DNA from 2 places in the Leptolyngbya sp. UWPOB_LEPTO1 genome. Region 2 is predicted to be linked to the other one. Evidence: riboswitches for the same ligand, from Rfam matches in the RefSeq annotation. Region 2 holds a riboswitch; the other holds the start of a gene.
What was found. A riboswitch is a leader RNA that binds a small molecule or an ion and turns the genes downstream of it on or off. The one in region 2 is predicted to bind cyclic di-AMP.

Region 1 (3,419 bases), on a different contig from region 2:
GTTCTGAACTAGAAAATCTGGCAACTCAGTTCAAGGCGAGAAAGAGCGAAGTACAAAAAGCTGCTGCTAAATAATCGCTGCACGAGCTAGGGTTTGATTTCAGGGGTTATAGACCGGGGGATAGATTCTCCCGGTTTTTTTGATTCAATAATAGAATTGCGACGGATAAAGACTTGATTCTATGGATATTGATTATGAGTCTGAAAGGAATCGATCCGAGTTTCTTAAAATCCACGAAGCTGCGATCGTAGAACTCTGCAACGAACTCGAAATTGTGCCCGACCCTGACACCATTAAGAAGATCTGGGTACCTTTAGCCTTTCAGATTGCACATTGGCGCAACGCTCAATCTCGTGTTCTCATTCAGGGGTTTCTAGGTGGGCAAGGCACTGGAAAAACGACCTTAACTAAAGTCCTTGCGCTGCTTCTCAACAAGCTCGGCTACTCGACTGTGAGTTGGTCACTTGATGATTTGTATTTGCCGTATGTCGATCGAGTTCGGTTGCGAACTCGTGATCCGCGAATGATTCGTCGAGGACCACCTGGAACGCATGATGTGCAATTAGGCATTGAGGTTTTACAGCAGTTTCAGCGGGGAGAGTTTCCGATCTCACTGCCCAGATTTGATAAATCGGCTCATGGAGGCGAAGGCGATCGCAGTGAGCCAGAACTCATTACACAGGCAGATATTATTCTCTTTGAGGGATGGTTTGTGGGAGTACGCCCGATTGTTTCTGAGTTCGAGATTGTTGCAGATCAGCAATTCGCACAAGCCATGAATCAGCAATTGCAGAGCTATGTACCGTTGTGGGAATTACTCGATCGCTTCGTGATTCTCTATGTTCCAGAGTATCAACTGAGCAAACAATGGCGGAAAGAAGCTGAGCATAAAATGATTGCTCAAGGTAAAGCTGGAATGAGTGATGCTGAAATCGATGAATTTGTCGAGTACTTTTGGCAAGCCTTACACCCTGAATTATTCATTCCGCCCCTACTAAAGCAGGCAGATTTAGTTCTAGAGATCGGAGAGGGGCACAGTGTTCGATCGATAAATTATCCAATCGATTGAGAATTTTTATGCATTCTGCTGTGAGAGGATCATGAAATACTTCTAAAGAAAGATTGTTCATTTTGATACTTCGATGGTAAAGTATCTCCTATTCGAGTCGGTCAGCTTAATTCAGAGAGTAATCTCTGAAGCGGAGGAACCAGTTTATTCGGGGCTTACTGTTGTGAGCTTAGTTATTTCTAAGTAACCCAATGGGGGGCATCTCGCAGCCCTCGCCCGTCAGCTAACTTCGTCAGCATTCGAGAGTGTGGCTCTGGAGAATCTAAACTTATGATCCTGCAAATCAATTTGGCAGCAATGTTTGCTGTTGTTTCTCAAGCGATGGGGCGGCGGGTTCGTCCAGTTATTAGTCGCGATCGTGTCTTTTTACCGTTCCTAGGTTTTCTAGGTGTGATTGTGCTGTGGTGGGCGATCGCGCTTGCGAAACCGGAGTTGATTCCAACGCCTCCTGAAGCATGGGTGGCAAATTTGGATTACATTCTGCATCCGTTTTATCGTCGAGGCCCTGGAGACTTAGGATTAGGATGGCTCTTACTTGCGAGTTTGCGGCGGGTATTGATTGGATTTAGCTTGGGTGCATTGGTAGCAATTCCAGTCGGCTTTTTGATTGGCATGTCTGAAAAAGCCATGATGGCGCTCAATCCAGTCATTCAGATTTTTAAGCCCGTTTCGCCGCTAGCTTGGTTGCCGATCGCGCTTTCTATTTTCAATCTGGCTGATCCTTCAGCAATTTTCGTGATCTTCATTACTTCACTTTGGGCAACGATTATCAACACTGCGTTGGGCGTATCGAGTGTTCCAAAAGATTATATTGATGTGTCGCGAGTGTTAGAAATGCCGCAGTGGCGGCGGATTCTGAAGATTGTGCTCCCTGCTAGCTTGCCGTACATTTTTACAGGTTTGAGAATTAGCCTGGGAATTGCTTGGCTGGTGATTGTGGCAGTCGAAATGCTAACTGGCGGAGTGGGAATCGGATTCTTTGTGTGGGATGAATGGAGTCGATTGAATCTTAGCTCTGTGTTTTTAGCCGTGTTTGTCATTGGCTTAACAGGATTGCTATTAGATTTTGGATTAGCCCAGCTTGAAGCTCTAGTAACACATCGTCGGCGATCGGTTTAGCTTCGAGAAACTCTCTAGAGAATTGCGTGCTATCAGGAACGATTGATAGCAATTTGTAGGCTTAGCAGATCTTGAAAATTTAGAGGTTTCAAAACTTAAAGTCCCTGATTCTAGGAGCTTTAGACGCTAAAGCCGAAGTTACTGTAGCACCCTTAAACCGAACCCGACATTCAACTGAACATCCTCCGAATGCAGAGAGTAGAGCATGAGAAATTGGACAAGACGAGCATTTTTAATCGGCGCGGGAACATCGACTGTGGCAGCTTCACTGCCTTCATGTGCGATCAATGCCAGTCGTGCACCCCAAGGACTCTCTGAGGCTGCAATGTCAGTTACTCCTGTGATTCAATCGAGCGAGTTAGAGAAACCGAATTTGACGATCGGCTATGTTCCGGTCAATGACTGTGCGCCATTTGCGATCGCTTGGGAAAAAGGCTTTTTTCGCAAATATGGCTTGAATGTACAATTGAGCCGTGAAGCCAGTTGGGCGACCTCACGAGATGGCTTAATCTTCGGTCGCTTAGATGCGGCTCCCGTCGTTGCCGGAGCAGTTACAAATGCGCGAGTTGGAGCAGAAGGCGCGCGCCATGCTCCGATGTGTGCTGGCATGACCATTCATCATCACGGAAATGCGATGACGATGAATCGCGCAATGTGGGAGTCAGGATTGCGTCCTTGGTCAGCATACAACGGCAACTTAGACACATTTGGGCAAGACTTTCGACAGTACTTTGATAACTTACCTTCAGAGCAACGAGTCTGGGCAGTCGTCCTCAGTTCTTCAATCTACGAGTACTTTGTGCGCTACGTTGCTGCAGCAGCAGGAGTCAATCCACTCAAAGAGTTTCGAGTGATTATTGTGCCCCCGCCCCAGATGGTGACGAATGTGCGGATTGGCGCAATGCAAGGTTACATGGTCGCTGAACCCTGGAATACACGGGCAATTTCAGGGAATGAAGGCATCGGGTTTACTTTTGCTCAAGGACGAGAGATCTGGAATGGACATCCCGATCGCTTACTTGCGGTCATGCAATCTTTTATTGATGAGAATCCCAAAACTTATCGGGCATTACTCAAAGCGATGATCGAAGCCTGTCGCTACTGTGATCAAAATCGAGAAGAAGTCGCTCAGATTATTTCAGCGCGATCGTATACCGGAGCAAATGTGAAATTTACTCGACCAGCGATCGTCGGAGACTACAACTACGGCGGATTTGATGGCAAAAATCGA
Region 2 (3,419 bases):
ACGCGCTTCTGATGTTCACGAAAATTTCCGTCCGCTTCGGGGCAGTTTATTCGGACTGCTCGCCGCTCTTGGGCAAGCAACAGGTGCCGTTATGTCAAGAGCCGCACTGGTCAGTTCTGAAATTGACTCACTCTGGAGTACATTAATTCGGCTTTTAGGCGGTACGATCGCACTGCTCATCTGGATCTTGCTGCAACGCCAATCGGTTGAACTGGTTAAACCCGTACAAAATCGTCGATTGTTTGTCGTGATTGCAACAACGGGATTCGTGAGTACTTATTTAGGAATTTTACTTCAGCAAACGTCTCTGAAATTCGCTGCAACCGGAATCGCACAAGCCTTGAGTAGTACCAGTCCCTTATTTGTCATACCCTTAACTCGGATTTTGGGCGATCGCGTTAGCATACGATCTGTCATGGGTGTCCTGATTGCGCTGTTGGGAGTGGGTTTATTGTTTCAGCGTCAATGATTTTAATCACTGGTAGGTAACAGGTGATGCTGGGTAACATTTACAACGTGATACGATGCCGTGTAACAATGTCTTTCATAAATCTATAGAACAACATTCAGTGATTTTGCTAACGCAGATATTCAGAACTGCATAGTATCTCTAGAGGAGGAAAGCTACGGGACTAACACGGGGTCGCTACGATTTCAATTCCTAGCAACGTCAATGTTTGAGGAAAGAGTTGTTTATGCAAGTTTTGTTAGTGGTTTCGGGATTATTTTACGTAGCCGTGATGCCAGTTCTCTTCATTAGCTGGCTCGAATTTTTCCGTCATGATCAAGATGATTTAACCAAGAAAGAGCAACGGATATCAGGCTTAGTGATTGCGATCGCGTGTCTATTTTGGGTCATCGTTCTCCCCTTCGCTTACTTAGAACTTCTGGATAAATTTAAGCGTTCTAGCCGTGCCGCAAGACTCTATCAAAAAATGTTAACGGCTCCGAAAATCCAATCCTTAACGCCACCCGAAGATTTTCCCTGTTCTAATTTCTCGAACAACTGAGTGACATTTGCAACCAATCTGTATCTCGTGAGAGAAGACAAAGCGGCTGCATTTAGAAAATACTAAAGGTGGAAATGGAAGAAATTTGCTGTCAAGAACAATACAATATGTGAGGAAAATGGTACGCTCCAGTACCAGTTGTTATAATGGCAATGATTCTGCTACCGAGGCTGACTCGCTTACGTCCCTCGTTTTGTCTTATAAGTAGCAGTTCTTTCTCGCATGTCCGTATTAAATTAGCCAACAGCAAGATCAAACCAGAGTACCTGGTTTTTTGTTGTGGGTGCTTTTGTCAACACTTTAGGGAAGTCAATCTGTGGGTCGCTTAATTTGAATCTAAGCCCTTTTTAGGGTGCTTGAATTCAAAACGGAGGAACCAATTTTTGGGGCGAATCTCAAACACCCGTTTGAGAAAGACACCTTCCAGTCTTAGCCCGTCAGCTAACTCCGTCAGCATTGGGAGGATTCTCCAGAACGCAGTTCTCTGCGATTATGGTGTCCTGAATTTCGATCGTCTATCTGCGATCGTCAAAAATCCCTCACCCACCTCTCAGCCCTGTGTAGTTAGGAGAGGTTTCAAACTCGTGAATATTCATTCGATGCTCGTACGGCTCCAAGGCACGCTTGGACGGACTGATTTGGTTCAGAAAATGCTGCTGATGGCAGGTACAAGCCATGCCGAGGAGCCAGAAATCAATCTGGTCGTTGGTTATTCTCATTCGCCGAGTAGTCAGACGGCGCTGGATCTGACATTATGGATTGCTCACCAAACACGCTTGGCAACGGGTAAACAGGTGACGGTTCAAGTCGTGTATGTGATTGATGATGGCGTGATGAACCGGATTCCGGTTTTTAATAGCACCTCGAAACGCTCGAAAAAAGAAGCGGGAAATGAGTGGCAGACCAGCCGAACTGCGATCGCGGAATTAGAAACGATGGCAAGTCCGCAGTTTGGGATGGCGGAACTGTTTGAGCAAGCCGATCGCATCTTATGGAATGCGCGCTGTATGGCGGAAGAATGGCGCGGTTCCCTGAAGACGCATTTGCGGTTTGGGCGCGTTGCAAAAGAGTTGAAGGAAGTTGTCGAGGCTGAGAAGGCTTCGCTGTTGATTTTGGGATGTGATACAGGCGACCATCCGCTGGTGAGGCAATTGGGGGTGCAGTTCCCCTGTCCAGTGTTGGGAATTCCGTCTGTGTTGGAAGATTAGGGTGAACCATCGGCGATCGCGGAGATTTAGCCGATCGCCTGGTTCAAAAAGTAAGCTTAGTTCCCCAACGAAAGGTATGGTTTTTAGTGGCGTTGGGGTAGAAGCTCAGAACTTATGACAGGAAAAATATTAGCGATCGCGGTGGGTGATCAGGGTCAGTTCGCGCAGTTAGTGACGGTACTGATTATTTTGCTGTTGGTGGCGACGATTGTGGCATTGCTGTCGCGACGGTTAAGAGTGCCTTATGTGACGGGATTGGTGCTGGCAGGAGTCGCGATCGCGGAATTTCTGCCTCGAAAAGTTGGATTAGATTCAGCGCTGATTATTAATTTGTTTCTGCCCATTTTGCTGTTTGAGGCAGCGATTAATACTGATATTAGTCGGTTAAGAAGTACGCTGAAGCCGATTTTGCTGCTCGCAGGTCCAGGCGTGTTGATCGCGGTTGGAATTACGGCGATCGGACTAAAATTTGGCTTGGCATTGGAGTGGATTCCAGCGCTGTTGGTTGGAGTGATTTTGGCGATTACGGACACAGTGTCGGTGATTGCCGTGTTTAAAGAGGTGGAAGTTCCCTCCAAACTGATCACGATCGTCGAAGGAGAAAGCCTATTTAACGACGGCATTGCGCTGGTGCTGTTCAGTTTGGTTTTGAAATTTAATTCGACTGGTAGCATTGCGCTGACTGATGGGATTCGCGAGTTGGTGGTCGTGATTGTTGGCGGACTCGCGGTTGGCTTGGTTCTGGGGTATTTGGGAGTGGAATTGTATTTGCAATCCGAAGATGATCCACTCAGTAGTATTTTATTGACTGTGGCGATCGCTCTGAGTGCATTTCAATTAGGTCAATTTCTGCATGTTTCGGGTGTGGTAGCAGTCGTGATTGCGGGTTTGATGTTGGGAAACTTGGAGCGATCGCGCAAGGTTTCGGCATCGAGTCGGATCACGGTACTGAGCTTTTGGGAGTATGCGGGATTCGGAGTCAATACGTTTATTTTCCTGCTGATTGGGTTAGAACTGCGATTAGATACGTTGGGGCGAATTTTGCCTGCGGTCTTGCTGGCTGTGTTGGCATATCAGATTGGGCGGATGTTGGCAGTGTATCCCCTACTCGCATTGGTAGGAGTGTTTGATCGACCCATTCCGCTCAAGTGGCAACACGTGCTGTTTTTGGGCAATATTAAAGGCTCGTTGTCGATGGCTT

Region 1: it holds a riboswitch for cyclic di-AMP, as region 2 does, so the genes downstream of both, ntrB (nitrate ABC transporter permease) here and J0L70_RS01065 (universal stress protein) in region 2, are expected to answer to the same signal.

Annotation. Positions count from the first base shown of each region.
Region 1 covers NZ_JAFLCJ010000012.1:90,599-94,017, forward strand. Annotated here, with positions in the region: gene J0L70_RS18480 (hemerythrin domain-containing protein) at 1-74, shown strand, start outside; gene J0L70_RS18485 (glycerate kinase) at 182-1,069, shown strand; cyclic di-AMP (ydaO/yuaA leader) riboswitch at 1,163-1,322, shown strand; gene ntrB (nitrate ABC transporter permease) at 1,340-2,188, shown strand; gene J0L70_RS18495 (ABC transporter substrate-binding protein) at 2,394-3,419, shown strand, end outside.
Region 2 covers NZ_JAFLCJ010000001.1:241,455-244,873, reverse strand. Annotated here, with positions in the region: gene J0L70_RS01075 (DMT family transporter) at 1-469, shown strand, start outside; gene J0L70_RS01070 (hypothetical protein) at 696-1,010, shown strand; cyclic di-AMP (ydaO/yuaA leader) riboswitch at 1,354-1,478, shown strand; gene J0L70_RS01065 (universal stress protein) at 1,595-2,218, shown strand; gene J0L70_RS01060 (cation:proton antiporter) at 2,333-3,419, shown strand, end outside.